DNA from 2 places in the Staphylococcus saprophyticus subsp. saprophyticus ATCC 15305 genome. Region 1 is predicted to be linked to the other one. Evidence: riboswitches for the same ligand, from Rfam matches in the RefSeq annotation. Region 1 holds a riboswitch; the other holds the start of a gene.
The links. Region 1 has a riboswitch for S-adenosylmethionine ahead of SSP_RS01430 (aminotransferase class I/II-fold pyridoxal phosphate-dependent enzyme). Riboswitches for the same ligand answer to the same signal wherever they lie in the genome.
Positions count from the first base shown of each region.

Region 1 (7,684 bases):
ATGGTAGTATTCTATTTCAGCTTAGGGGGGAACTTCTATGATTAAAGTAAGTCCAAAACAATTTCTATATAATGTTCTGTCAGGTGTAGCAATTGCTATTGTTGCAGGTTTAATTCCTAATGCGATCTTGGGAGAATTATTTAAACTTTTTGCACCAAAATCTTCAGTATTTACAACTTTATTGCAAGTTGTGGAAAGTATTCAATTTACAGTTCCTTTATTAGTAGGTGCTTTAATTGCCATGCGTTTCAAACTAAGCCCATTAGCAACTGCAGTCGTAGCTAGCTCTGCATTTGTAGGAAGCGGCGCAGCACAATTCAAAGATGGCGTGTGGTTATTAGTTGGAGTTGGAGATTTAATTAATACAATGCTTACTGCAGCGATTGCAGTATTTTTAATATTATTAGTAGGAGAAAAATTTGGCAGTCTGACATTAATTATTTTACCTACCATTGTGGGGGTCATCGCAAGTGTAATTGGTGTATTTACCTTACCATATATCCAAATGATTACAACAGGTATTGGGAACTTAGTAAATTCTTTTACTGAGTTGCAGCCAGTCCTTATGTCAATGCTCATTGCATTAGTGTTTAGCTTTATTATTATTTCACCAATTTCCACAGTTGCGACTGCTTTAGCTATTGGTATCAATGGCTTAGCTGCAGGTTCAGCTTCACTAGGTATTGTTGCGTGTGAAGGTGCATTAGTAGCAGGCACACTTAAAATAAATAGAGCGGGTGTACCACTTACGATATTCTTAGGTGGCGTCAAAATGATGATTCCGAATATGGTCAGACATCCTATTATATTGTTACCTATTTTTACCAATGCGCTTATTACAGGTTTAGTTGGTGGGTTAATTGGTATTGGAGGTACAAAGGAATCAGCTGGTTTTGGTATTATCGGACTAGTTGGACCGATCAGTGCTTTTAGATTTATGGAACATTCAATAATATTGAATTTAGTTTTTGTGTTTATTGCATTTTTTGTCGTACCATTTGTTATGGGGTATTTAATTAATACGTTATATATGAAGATATTGAAAATATATGATAGAGAAATCTTCAAGTTCTTAGCGTAAGGTTACACAATTTGCTTAAAATGTGTGTCATATTTTGTAATAAAGCATAAGGTTGTCGTTACATAAAAAAATATAAAATGATTAAAAAAGGCCACCCATCAGTGGTCTTTTTTTAATTTAAACAAAAAAATTTGCAAGTTTTACTCCAAAATATAATTTTTTTGTCTTTTTGTTATTTTACAGTTATGTAACAAAAGTGTGATTTGTAATATTTCAGAATATATGATTTTCTTAAATGTAAATTTATTTAATCGCTTTATATCATATACTCATATAATATCCTTTTATCTATCAATAGTTATTTAGCATTACAAAATAAAACAAATATGTCGTAATGTTACAAAGTGGAATTTGATTTGTAACGTTTTGTTAAGTAAGTGTAATATAACTGAACGAAATTTATGGTATATTATTTGTGGCGAAAAGATAAGACATTAAATTTAAAAGATTTCAGCACATACGATAAATAATTTAACGAAAATATAATTTAACTTAAAAAGAAATTAATTGGAGGATTTTTTTATTATGAAGAAAACAATTTTAGCATCATCATTAGCAGTAGCATTAGGTGTAACAGGATATGCAGCAACAGCTGATCACAATCAAGCGCATGCATCAGAAGAAAATATCGACCAAGCGCATTTAGCTGACTTAGCTCAAAACAACCCAGAGCAATTAAATGAAAAACCATTACACGCTGGTGCGTATAACTATGATTTCGTATTAGGTGGAAACGAATATACTTTCACTTCTGATGGCCAAACTTGGTCATGGAATTATACAACTGCAGGTGCTCAAAGTGCATCTTCTAACACTATCCAAGATGTAACTGCTCAAGCAACTACACACACTAACGAAACTTCAGCTAACGAAGTTCGTACACAACAACAATCAAGTAACACTGAAGTAGCAGCTGTTGAAGCGCCTAAAGCTTCATCTAACACAAACGTTCAAACTGCACAAACAAGTACTTCAACTAAATCAACAACTACAACAACTACAACATCAACATCAAGTATTGATGCAATTGCTAATCAAATGGCAGAACGTACTGGTGTATCAGCTTCACAATGGAAAGGTGTTATCCAACGTGAAAGTGGCGGTAACGCAAATGCTGTTAATGCTTCATCAGGTGCATACGGATTATTCCAATTATTAGGCCATGGTGAACATGCAGGTATGTCAGTTCAAGATCAAATGGATAAAGCTGTTGAAGTTTATAATAACCAAGGTGCTGGAGCATGGGTTGCTTGGTAAGATTTAATTATATAGACAAAGAGTGACTCTTTAGAGTCGCTCTTTTTTTGCATTGACATGTTTGAATATTCTGATAAAATTAATAGTAATTTAAAAGCAAAACTTATCCAGAGAAGTTGAGGGAATTGGCCCTGTGAAGCTTCAGCAACAGACTTTGTAAAGAAGTACTGTGCTTCGTCCAACAAGTAATACTACTTGAAAGATAGGTGACATGTAAACTATATGCCACTTTCGTAGGTATATAGTTTTTTTATTAGGAGGACTTTGATGGTGATTTCGGATAGATTAGCACAAGTACCAGATAGTTATTTTGCAAAAACGATGGGGCAGCCTGTTGAACATGGGCCGTTACCTTTAATTAATATGGCGGTAGGTATACCAGATGGAGAAACACCAACAGGGATTATTGATTGTTTTACAGATGCATTGCGAGAGCCTAATAATCAAAAGTATGTAGCATTTCATGGTAAAGAGACTTTTAAACAAGCGATTGTAGATTTTTATCAAAGGCAATATGATGTCGTGTTAGATAAAGACGATGAAGTCTGTATTTTGTACGGAACTAAAAATGGTTTGGTAGCTTTACCATCTTGTATTGTTAATCCTGGTGAAAATGTACTACTACCAGATCCAGGTTATACAGATTATAAGGCGGGTGTCTTATTAGCTGATGCACATCCACAACCGCTCGTATTAGAACCACCATATTACTTGCCTCAATGGGATAAAGTGGATAGGGATATATTGAAAAATACGCGATTAGTCTATTTAACGTATCCAAATAATCCTACTGGATCAGTAGCTACACAAGCTGTATTTGATGAGGCTGTAGCGCAATTTAAAGGTACAAAGACTAAAATAGTTCATGATTTTGCGTACAGTGCATTTGGGTTTGATCATAAAAATCCGAGTATTTTACAAACAGAAGGTGCAAAAGATTTAGCGATTGAAGTATTTTCATTATCTAAAGGATATAATATGTCCGGTTTTAGAGTTGGATTTGCAGTAGGCAATAAAGATATGATTCAAGCGTTGAAAAAATATCACACACACACGCATGCGGGTATGTTTGGTGCGTTACAAGATGCAGCGACCTATGCATTGAATCACTATGATGATTTCTTGGACGAACAAAGTAATATTTTCAAACAACGTAGGGATACTTTTGAAGCGAAGTTAAAGGAAGAAAATATTCCATTTGAACCGATGAAAGGTGGTATATTCTTGTGGCTAAAAACGCCGCCAAATTTTGATGGGGAATCATTTGTTGACTATTTATTACAAGAGCAATCCATACTTGTTGCACCGGGTATTCCGTTTGGTGAACATGGTAAAAACTATGTGCGTATATCATTAGCGCTTGATGATGAGCAATTGAAAGTAGCTGCCGAGAGAATCCAATCTCTGAGACATCTGTATGAATAACATTAATTTTAAAGGGGATGCTAACATGACGCGTATAAAACTTTTTGGCGTTAGAAATGAGGATAAAGCTTTCATTGAAGCTTGGTCTAATAAGCATAAAGTAGAAGTCGATTTAGATGAAGATTTATTAACATGTGAAACTGTCTCACGTGTAAAAGGATTTGATGGTGTGTCTATTTCGCAACAAATACCATTGGACGAAACCATTTATAAGCAATTACATGATTTTGGGATTAAACAAATTGCTCAACGTAGTGCTGGCTTTGATATTTATGATTTTGAATTGGCGGAAAAATATAATTTGATTATTAGTAATGTACCTTCTTATTCACCACATTCAATTGCGGAATATACTGTGTCACAAGCACTCAATCTAGTTCGTAATTATAATGACATTCAACAAAAAACTGCTGAATATGATTTTAGGTGGCAACCGGATATATTATCACGTTCTATTAGAGACTTGAAAGTTGCTGTCATTGGAACAGGTCGCATTGGTTCAATTGTTGCTAAGATATTTGCGCAAGGATTTGACGCTGAAGTAACGGCTTATGACATTGCACCTAATGATGATTATAGAAGCTTTTTAACTTATGCAAGTACCATCAATGAAGCAATCCAAAATGCAGATATCGTAACAGTACATATTCCAGCTAGTAAGGAAAATGATTATTTGTTTGATGAAACTTTATTCAATGAATTTAAACCAGGTTCTGTATTTATTAATTGTGCTCGAGGTACAATTGTGAAAACAAGTGCATTAATCGATGCTTTAGATCGAGGTTTGATAAAAGGTGCAGCATTAGATACGTATGAAGGTGAAAAAGGCTTGTTCCCTAGTGATCAACGTCATACAGCATTTAATGATGATATGTTAAAGCAATTGATTGAACGACCAGATGTCATTGTTTCACCACACATTGCATTTTATACAGATGCCGCTGTCGAAAATTTAATTGTTGATGCATTAGATGCAACGATGGAAGTCATAAAAACAGGTGACACGCGTTTAAGAGTAAATTAAATATATAAAAGAAGGGGCGCTTAAATGACTAAGCGTCCCTTCTTTTATATTTATTTAACATCGTAACCTTGGTCTTCTATTGCGTCTTTCATTTGAGGCATTGTAACTTTGTCATCGTCAAAATCTACTTTAACATTACCGGCTTCTAGACTAACGTCAGCTGTTGATACACCATCAAGCTCAGTTAATGCAGTTTCTACAGCATGTTTGCAATGGTCACAGCTCATGCCTTCTACTTGAATTGTTTCTGTAGCCATATAAATCACCTCCTCATAAAGTCGTATGATTGTATTATATATCATTTATAATTTCATACGTTTTAATCTTAACGCATTTGTTACTACACTAACAGAACTTAGAGCCATGGCTGCACCAGCAATCCATGGTGCGAGCAAACCAAGTGCGGCGATAGGTATACCTGCAACATTATAACCAAATGCCCAGAATAAGTTTTGGCGAATATTGCGTATGGTTGCTTTACTTGCCTTAATGGCTTTAGGTATTAATAATAAGTCACCGCCTAGAATTGTAACATCTGCGGCTTCAATAGCGACTTCTGTGCCAGTACCAATAGCAATACCAATATCGGCTTGTACGAGTGCTGGTGCATCGTTAACGCCGTCACCCACCATCGCAATGGTTTTATCTTGGGTTTGGAGTGATTTGATTTTTGCTGCTTTTTCTTCTGGTAATACTTGGGCAATGATTGTATCGATACCAACTTCATTGGCAATAGCTTGTGCTGTACGTTCATTGTCACCGGTTAACATGACGACTTTAATATTGAGATCATGTAATTGTTTAATTGCAGTAGCAGTTGAGTCTTTGACTGTATCTGCAACGGCAACCATCCCTCTATATTCTTGATTGATTGCAATTAACATTGCTGTTTTACCAGATTTTTCAAATTGAGTCATGATGTCTTCTGAATCTTTTATATCGACATTTTCGTCGTTCATAAATTGACGGTTACCAACAATTAAATTTTTGCCAGATATATTTGCTTTAATACCGCGCCCAGGTACCGCTTCGAAATCAGTTGTATCTAATAATTTAATATTCATCGTTTGGGCATAATTTACAATGGCATCTGCTAAAGGATGTTCTGAACCTTTTTCTGCGCTAGCTAATAATTGCAAAGCTTCTTCATCACCATCAAAGTCAGTGACTACTGGTTTCCCATTGGTTATCGTACCTGTTTTATCAAGTACGACGGTATCGATTTGATGGGTACGTTCAATGTGTTCGCCACCTTTAAATAAAATACCGTTTTCTGCAGCTTTTCCAGTTCCTACCATGATTGATGTAGGTGTTGCTAAACCAAGTGCACAAGGACACGCAATGACGAGTACTGCAATTGCGGCAACTAATGCGGGTTCAAATTGACCTTGTTGAACGAATGCAATCCATATAATAAAAGTGAGTACTGCGATACCAACGACGATAGGTACAAAGTAACCTGAAATAACATCGGCTAGACGTTGTATCGGTGCTTTCGAACCTTGTGCTTCTTCAACAACTTTAATAATAGACGCGAGGGCAGTATCTTTTCCTACCTTCGTAGCTTTAACAGTGATAGAACCATTTTTATTCATAGTTGAACCGATAACGTTATCATCTTGCACTTTTTCAACTGGCATGGATTCACCAGTTAGCATCGATTCATCAATAGACGTTTTTCCTTTAATGATTTTACCGTCTACAGGTATTTTTTCACCAGGTTTAATAATTAAATAATCGCCTTCAACCACATCGTTTAGCGGTATCATCTGTTCTTTATTGTCCCGCAAAACGCGCGCTTCTTTGGCTTGAAGATTCAATAATTCACTTAATGCATTTGTCGTTTGTGTTTTTGCACGAGTTTCTAAATATTTACCAAATAAAATAAGTGTAATTAATACGGCACTTGTTTCGAAATATAAATGAGGCATCACATTAGCATTAAATAGCCATTTGACCATTTCGTATAAACTGTAGAAATAGGCGGCACTTGTACCTAATGCAACGAGTACGTCCATATTTGCTGAGCCATTTCTTAAGTTTTTGTAAGCTCCAACATAAAATTGCCATCCGATAATAAATTGAACCGGTGTTGCCAATATAAATTGGAACCAAGGATTCATAAAAATAGATGGAATTTGTATACCGAAAAGATGTACAAGCATTGTTAGCAAGAGTGGCGCGGCCAACACTGCAGAAATGATTAATTTAACTAATTTGCTTCTTAATTCTAATTCTTTTTGTGAACTTTTTTCGGCCACCTCTTTTTTGGGTTGTGCATCGTAACCTATTTTTTGTATTTTTTTAATTAATGCATCAACAGACGTTGCACTAGGATTATAGGAAATCGTAGCATTTTCAGTTGTTAAATTGACTGTTGCTTGATCTACACCATCTGTACGATTCAATACTTTTTCAATTCGGTTAGAACATGCTGCACACGTCATGCCAATAACATCTAACTCAGCTGTTTCATTTAACACACCATAACCTGTTTTTTCTATGGTTTTTGTTAAATCATCTGCGGATGTTGATTCTGGGTTGTAAGATATTGTAGCTTTTTCAGTTGTAACATTCACATTTGCTTCTACATCATCTAATTTATTTAAGTTTTTCTCAATGCGATTGGCACAGGCAGCACATGTCATTCCAGTAATGCCAATGGTCGTCTTTTTCTGTTCAGTCATATGCTGTGACCTCCTTATAGTTAAAATAAAATGGCTGGATATATACGATTAAGTCATTTGTTTTATATTTATAATATACCCCTAGTAGGTATACAAGTCAAACACAATGTTTAAAAAAAGACTGAAGCATCGTATGCCAATTAAGGTATATCATGCTTCAGTCTTGGAAAATATTTATAAAAGATGTTGTTGATTCACTTTACTTAATTC
Region 1 covers NC_007350.1:316,097-323,780, forward strand. Annotated here, with positions in the region: gene SSP_RS01420 (PTS transporter subunit IIC) at 38-1,081, shown strand; gene SSP_RS01425 (transglycosylase SLT domain-containing protein) at 1,607-2,338, shown strand; SAM riboswitch class I at 2,439-2,547, shown strand; gene SSP_RS01430 (aminotransferase class I/II-fold pyridoxal phosphate-dependent enzyme) at 2,606-3,763, shown strand; gene SSP_RS01435 (D-lactate dehydrogenase) at 3,789-4,787, shown strand; gene copZ (copper chaperone CopZ) at 4,838-5,044, opposite strand; gene SSP_RS01445 (heavy metal translocating P-type ATPase) at 5,090-7,474, opposite strand; gene SSP_RS01450 (SulP family inorganic anion transporter) at 7,649-7,684, opposite strand, start outside.

Region 2 (7,684 bases), 300 kb from region 1:
CTGCTGGTCGTGATACACGAGGACTTATTCGCTTACACCAATTTGATAAAGTTGAAATGGTACGTATTGAAAAACCTGAAGATTCTTGGCAAGCACTTGAAGACATGACTCATCATGCAGAAGCGATTTTAGAAGAACTTGGTTTACCATATCGCCGTGTTATCTTGTGTACAGGAGATATTGGTTTTGGTTCAAGTAAAACATATGATTTAGAAGTTTGGTTACCAAGCTATAACGATTATAAAGAAATCAGCTCTTGTTCAAATATTACAGATTTCCAAGCACGTCGTTCAAACATTCGCTTCAAACGCGATAAAAATGCGAAACCAGAATTAGCGCATACTTTAAATGGTAGCGGGTTAGCTGTAGGTCGTACCTTTGCAGCTATCGTTGAGAACTACCAAAATGAAGATGGCTCAGTTACAATTCCAGAAGTGTTAGTTCCATTTATGGGTGGTAAAACAGTCATCCGTCCGACTAAATAAAAAACTGAAAGTAATGCTAAAAACGCGTAGCGACAATAGGTCCTATGCGTTTTTTTGTGCACTATCGAAAGGGTAGGGGAGGTGTAAAAAGTATAAAATAGCAAATATGATTAGGCGGAATTCAGATATATTTTAGAGGTATGTCTTAATTATTTCTAAAAATTCAGAGAAATATAAACAACGTGTTTTAAGCTTTTTAAGACAATCGTTAGTCTAACCTCACACAAACGGATGTCTAAAGATATTGCGCATTTAGAATCAGTTGTATTAGAATTGATATATTATTTTTGAAGTGCCATGAGAGGGTGGGTGTGTATGGAAAATGAAGCGCATGTAACATTTAAACAAGGTGTCAAAGCGTGTATTCCTACCTTGTTAGGATACGCAGGTGTGGGTTTATCATTTGGAATTGTTGCAGTTGCTTCAGGATTTAGCTTGTTGGAAATTATTTTACTGTGTTTGCTTGTATACGCAGGCGCAGCACAATTTATAATTTGCGCGCTTGTTATTGCAGGTACACCTATATCCGCAATTGTATTAACTGCGTTCATCGTCAATTCTAGGATGTTCTTATTAAGTATGACACTTGCACCAAGCTATAAAGATTATAGTTTACTAAATAGAATTGGGTTGGCAACATTGGTAACAGATGAAACATTTGGGGTTGCAGTGACACCACATCTAAAAGGCGAAAAAATTAATGATCGATGGCTACACGGTTTGAATATAACGGCTTATGTTTTTTGGACGATTGCATGTATTATTGGTGCTTTATTTGGTAAATACATCCATGACCCAGACGTATTAGGCTTAGACTTTGCAATAACGGCTATGTTTATTTTTCTTGCCGTCTCCCAATTTGAATCAATCAGGCGCTCAAAAGTTAAGATTTACTTAGTTCTGATTATTTGTGTCATTGTGATGATGTTGGGATTAAGTTTATTTATGCCATCATATTTAGCGATTATTTTAGCTTCTACAATAACGGCAGCACTTGGGGTGGTGATGGAACGATGACGACAACGATACATATGTTAACGATTATTATTTTATGCGGAATTGTGACATGGTTGACTCGAATTATACCGTTTGTGATGATTTCTAAAGTTCATTTATCTGAACGTGTAGTCAAATGGCTCTCTTTTATCCCAATTACATTGTTTACAGCGTTGATTATTGATGGTGTCTTGGTTCAACAAGAGGGCGTAATGGGATACACAATCAATATGCCATTTTTGATAACGATGATACCTACGATTGTAGTTGCCATCGTTTCAAGAAGTTTAACGATAACGATTTTAAGTGGGATTATTATTATGGCATTGTTGAGATGGGTTTTTTAAAGAATATCATTGATGAAACACAGGATATCCGTTAGAATTAGAATAATTAGAAAATTATGATATTTCCAATTTTTAGTCTGTCATACTTTCGTTTTATACAATTAAAATCAAATCTTATTTCGAGAAGCTGAGGGACTTGGCCCAGTGATGCTTCAGCAACCGGCTGTGTAGTACGGTGCTAAAACCAACGATACACTCGAATGATAAGTAATTATAACTTCTTACTTATGTTATATGAGTGAGAAGTTTTTTATTAAGTAGGAGGGAAATCATGACGAATTATACGGTAGATACTTTAGAATTAGGGCCTTTTACAACGGAATCTGGAGAACTCATATCTAATTTGAAACTACGCTATGAACATGTGGGGTTGAAAGGACAACCTTTAGTTGTTGTCTGTCACGCTTTGACAGGTAACCATTTAACATATGGGACAAATGATCAACCAGGATGGTGGAGAGGTATCATTGATGGGGGCTATATGCCCATCAATGATTATCAATTTTTAACTTTTAATGTAATTGGTAGTCCGTATGGTTCAAGTTCGGCATTAACAGATGCTGATTTCCCTCAAACGCTCACGTTAAGAGACATTGTACGTGCAATTGAAATAGGCATAGAAACGTTAGGATTTGAACACATTAATATTCTCATTGGTGGTTCTTTAGGAGGCATGCAAGCGATTGAATTATTATATAATCGCAAATTTAATGTCGATAAAGCCGTTATACTTGCTGCAACGGATAAAACATCATCCTACAGTCGAGCGTTTAACGAGATAGCGAGGCAAGCCATTCATTTAGATCCTAAAAATGGTATGAGTATCGCTAGACAATTGGGTTTCTTAACTTATCGATCATCTAAAAGTTACGATAAGCGCTTTTCACCAGATCAAGTTGTCGCCTATCAAAAACATCAAGGTGATAAGTTTATGAATCATTTTGATTACGCATGTTATTTAACACTGCTGGATGTCTTGGATAGTCATGATGTCGATAGAGGACGTGATGATGTGGATGAAGTATTCCGTAATTTAGATACGAAGGTTATGACAATGGGCTTTACCGATGACTTACTTTATCCTGATGACCTTGTTCGAGCAGTCGGCGAGCGCTTTAAATTTCATAAACATTTTTTCGTTCCTGACAATGTAGGACATGATGGATTTTTACTTAACTTCAATGATTGGGCGCCGAATCTATATCACTTTTTAAAAGTCTATAAAATCAAACGTAAATGAACTAACTAAATAGATTTAATTTTTGGGATGTGCCGGTTGTCTTCTTACTACTAAATAGAGGTGAGAAACAAGTTGGTTACATCCTATTTTTGTGTGAAATATAAATAAGTTGTTGTTAGTGAAGAAGCGATTGATATATAACAATGATTTCTAAGGATTATAGTGAAGGTGTATTTTCTGAATAGAACTTCTATATAAAATGGGTTGCCAATAATTGTATAAAAGTTTTAAAGAGGTTAAAATAAAGGGTATAGTCAAAAATAGTATGGGAGTGGCGAATTTGTTTTCTAAAATATATCCTAAAGCAACTGTGCTTAGTATTCTAACGCTAATCGTAGTCGCTTTGGCTTTGCATATATTACCACCGCTTGGTCTTGTATTGAGCGCGTTTGCGACAATTCCTGGCATTATCTTATGGCATAAATCAATTGAATCATTCGGATTGACAGCTGTCGTAACGGTTGTATTAACAACTTTACTGGGTAATATATTTGTATTAAGTATCATGGTCCTCGTGCTCATTACGAGTTTCGTTGTTGGCCAATTATTAAAAGAAAGAACATCTAAAGAACGTATACTATATATAACGACTACATATATTAGTATGATTTCATTAATTGCATTTATGGGACTGCAAACGTTTGATAAGATACCAAGCGCGACAGTTTTAATGAACCCAATAAAAGATCAAATGCATCAGGTTATTTCAGGTGCTTCAGTTGGTAACGAGTATAAACAAATGCTCGAAGAGGGATTCCGTCAATTGGCAGTTCAGTTACCAAGTATGGTAATCATTGCAGTTTTTCTACTTATTTTAATCAATTTAATTATTACTTTTCCAATTTTACGTAAATTCAAAATCGCTACACCAATATTTAAACCATTATATGCTTGGCAGATGAGCCGTTCATTATTATGGATATATATTATTGTCTTGATTTGTGTTATGTTTGCAAGCCAAGCTGGTACTTTCCAAAGTATCGTTTTAAACTTTGAAATTGTGTTATCATTATGTATGTATATTCAGGGGTTAAGTGTTATTCACTTTTTCGGCAAAGCAAAATCAATGCCACTCGTACTTACTGTGTTACTAATGGTTATAGGGACAATTTTAATGCCATTAACACATATTGTAAGTCTCCTGGGTGTAATCGATTTATGTTTTAACTTAAAAAGTATCATTAAAAAATGATTTGAGGTGGAAGAATGAACCGTCAATCCACTAAAAAAGCGTTGATTTTACCATTTGTAATTATGACGCTCACGGCAATTGCGCTGGTTGTAGTTTGGTTTGTTTTTAACCAACTCGTAGCAGGTATAGCGACGATTGTATTAGTGATTATTATTATAGGGACAGCATTTATGGTAAGACAAGCTTTACAAAAATTAGACAGCTATGTGGACAATTTAAGTGGTCATATCTCTGAAGGTAGTAATTTCGCAATTAAAAATCTACCTATCGGAATGATTATCTTAGATGAAAATGAAAACATAGAGTGGATGAATAGATTTATGTCGGAACGTTTAAATCGTAATGTAATTTCCGACCCAGTCAACGAAGTATATCCTAATATCTTAAAACAATTAGAAAAAACACAAGAAATAGAAATTAATGAAAATGAATACCACTATCGTGTGCGTTATTCAGAAAAAGAACACGTGCTTTATTTCTTCGACATTACAAAAGAAGTCTATACAAATGAATTATATGAATCATCTAAACCAATTATAGCGACATTATTCTTGGATAATTATGATGAAATTACCCAAAATATGAATGATACGCAAAAATCAGAAATTAACTCAATGGTTACGCGCGTCATCAGTAGATGGGCAACGGAACATAATATTTACTTTAAACGCTATAGTTCGGATCAATTCGTGGCATATTTAAACCAAAATATTTTAAACGAAATTGAAGCAACTAACTTTAGTATTTTAAGCCAATTACGTGAAAAGAGCGTAGGTTATCGCGCGCAATTAACATTAAGTATTGGTGTGGGTGAAGGTTCTGAAAATCTAATTGATCTTGGAGAACTTTCTCAATCTGGCCTAGATTTAGCACTCGGTCGTGGTGGCGACCAAGTTGCGATTAAACACATAAACGGTAATGTACGTTTCTATGGTGGTAAGACTGACCCCATGGAAAAACGTACACGTGTAAGAGCGCGTGTTATCTCACATGCACTTAAAGATATCTTAATGGAAGGCGACAAAGTGATTATCATGGGGCACAAACGTCCCGATTTAGACGCAATTGGTGCAGCAATCGGTGTATCCCGTTTTGCGATGATGAATAACCTAGATGCCTATATCGTTTTAAATGAATCTGATATCGATCCGACGTTACGACGTGTTATGGATGCGGTAAATGAAAAACCAGAACTTAAAGATCGTTTCATCACTTCAGATGAAGCATGGGATATTATGACTTCCAAGACAACACTTGTCGTTGTAGATACGCACAAACCAGAAATGGTCATCGATGAAAATATTTTAAATAAAGCCAATCGTAAAGTAGTCATTGACCATCATAGACGTGGTGAAAGTTTCATTTCGAGTCCATTACTTGTATATATGGAACCTTATGCAAGTTCAACAGCAGAACTCGTTACAGAATTACTCGAGTATCAACCAACAGAACAGCGTCTGACACGTTTAGAATCAACGGTCATGTTTGCCGGCATCATTGTAGATACACGTAACTTTACATTACGTACCGGCTCTAGAACATTTGATGCGGCAAGTTATTTACGTGCACATGGTGCCGATACAATCTTGACGCAACATTTCTTAAAAGATGACCTTGATACGTATATTAATCGTACTGAATTGATTCAAACAGTGAAACTACAAGATAATGGTGTTGCCATTGCACATGGTTCAGATGAGAAAATCTACCATCCTGTTACAGTTGCACAAGCTGCCGATGAACTGTTAAGTTTAGATGGTGTAGAAGCTTCTTATGTAATTGCAAGAAGAGAAGACAATGTCGTAGGTATGTCTGCGCGTTCACTTGGTGCAGTCAATGTTCAGTTAACAATGGAAGCACTTGGTGGTGGAGGTCATTTAACGAATGCAGCAACACAATTAAAAGATGTGACTGTTGATGAAGCAATTGAAAAATTACAACAAGCTATAACAGAACAAATGAGTAGGAGTGAAAATTCATGAAAGTAATATTCACACAAGATGTTAAAGGTAAAGGTAAAAAAGGCGAAGTTAAAGACGTACCAGTTGGTTACGCAAATAACTTCTTATTGAAGAAAAACATGGCAGTTGAAGCAACGCCAGGTAACTTAAGACAATTAGAACAAAAAAATAAAGCTGCTGAAGCAGAACGTCAACAAGAAATTGAAGATGCTAAAAAATTAAAAGAACAATTAAGTGAGATTGAAGTCGAAGTATCTGCTAAAACAGGTGAAGGCGGTAAATTATTTGGTTCAGTAAGTACCAAACAAATCACACAAGCATTACAACAACAACATGACATTAAGATTGATAAACGTAAAATGGACTTACCAAATGGTATCCATGCATTAGGTTACACTAACGTACCAGTTAAATTAGACAAAGAAGTTGAAGGTACAATTCGTGTACACACAGTTGAACAATAATAACGGATTGAGATATGAGGTGTAAGCGCAATGGATGGAATGGATGGAATGTACGAACAAAATCAAATGCCACACAGTAATGAGGCTGAACAGTCTGTCTTAGGTGCCATTATCATAGATCCAGAATTAATCAACACTACTCAGGAAGTATTACTTCCTGAGTCCTTTTATAGAGGGGCACACCAGCACATTTTCAGAGCAATGATGAACCTCAATGAAGATAATAAAGATATCGATGTCGTTACCATTATGGATCAGTTATCCCAAGAAGGACGATTGAATGAAGCGGGCGGTCCTCAATATCTTGCAGAATTATCAAGTAATGTGCCGACCACACGTAATATTCAATATTATACGGAAATTGTGTTTAAACACGCCACGAAGCGTAAATTAATTCAAACTGCGGATAGTATTGCGAACGATGGCTATAATGATGAACTGGAACTAGATACGATACTTAACGATGCTGAACGTCGTATATTAGAACTATCATCCACACGTGAAAGTGATGGATTTAAAGACATTCGAGATGTCTTAGGTGATGTTTATGAAAATGCAGAACTATTAGATCAGAACAGTGGTCAAACGCCAGGTATTCCAACAGGGTATCGCGATTTAGACCAAATGACAGCGGGTTTTAACCGTAACGATTTAATTATCTTAGCAGCACGTCCTTCGGTAGGTAAGACTGCCTTCGCACTTAATATTGCACAAAAAGTGGCAACACATGAAGATCATTTTTCTGTAGGGATCTTTTCTTTAGAGATGGGTGCAGACCAGTTAGCAACACGTATGATTTGTAGCTCGGGCAATGTGGATTCGAACCGCTTAAGAACAGGTATGATGACTGAGGAAGACTGGAATCGTTTCACAATTGCTGTAGGTAAATTATCACGTACAAAGATATTTATTGATGATACACCTGGGATTCGTATCACAGATATTCGTTCAAAGTGTCGTCGCTTGAAACAAGAACATGGCTTAGACATGATTGTTATT
Region 2 covers NC_007350.1:13,728-21,411, forward strand. Annotated here, with positions in the region: gene serS (serine--tRNA ligase) at 1-485, shown strand, start outside; gene SSP_RS00050 (AzlC family ABC transporter permease) at 801-1,502, shown strand; gene SSP_RS00055 (AzlD domain-containing protein) at 1,499-1,828, shown strand; SAM riboswitch class I at 1,940-2,038, shown strand; gene SSP_RS00060 (homoserine O-acetyltransferase MetX) at 2,100-3,068, shown strand; gene SSP_RS00065 (DUF2232 domain-containing protein) at 3,334-4,260, shown strand; gene SSP_RS00070 (DHH family phosphoesterase) at 4,275-6,242, shown strand; gene rplI (50S ribosomal protein L9) at 6,239-6,685, shown strand; gene dnaB (replicative DNA helicase) at 6,725-7,684, shown strand, end outside.
Region 2: linked by a shared signal. The riboswitch ahead of SSP_RS00060 (homoserine O-acetyltransferase MetX) and the one ahead of SSP_RS01430 (aminotransferase class I/II-fold pyridoxal phosphate-dependent enzyme) in region 1 are both predicted to bind S-adenosylmethionine.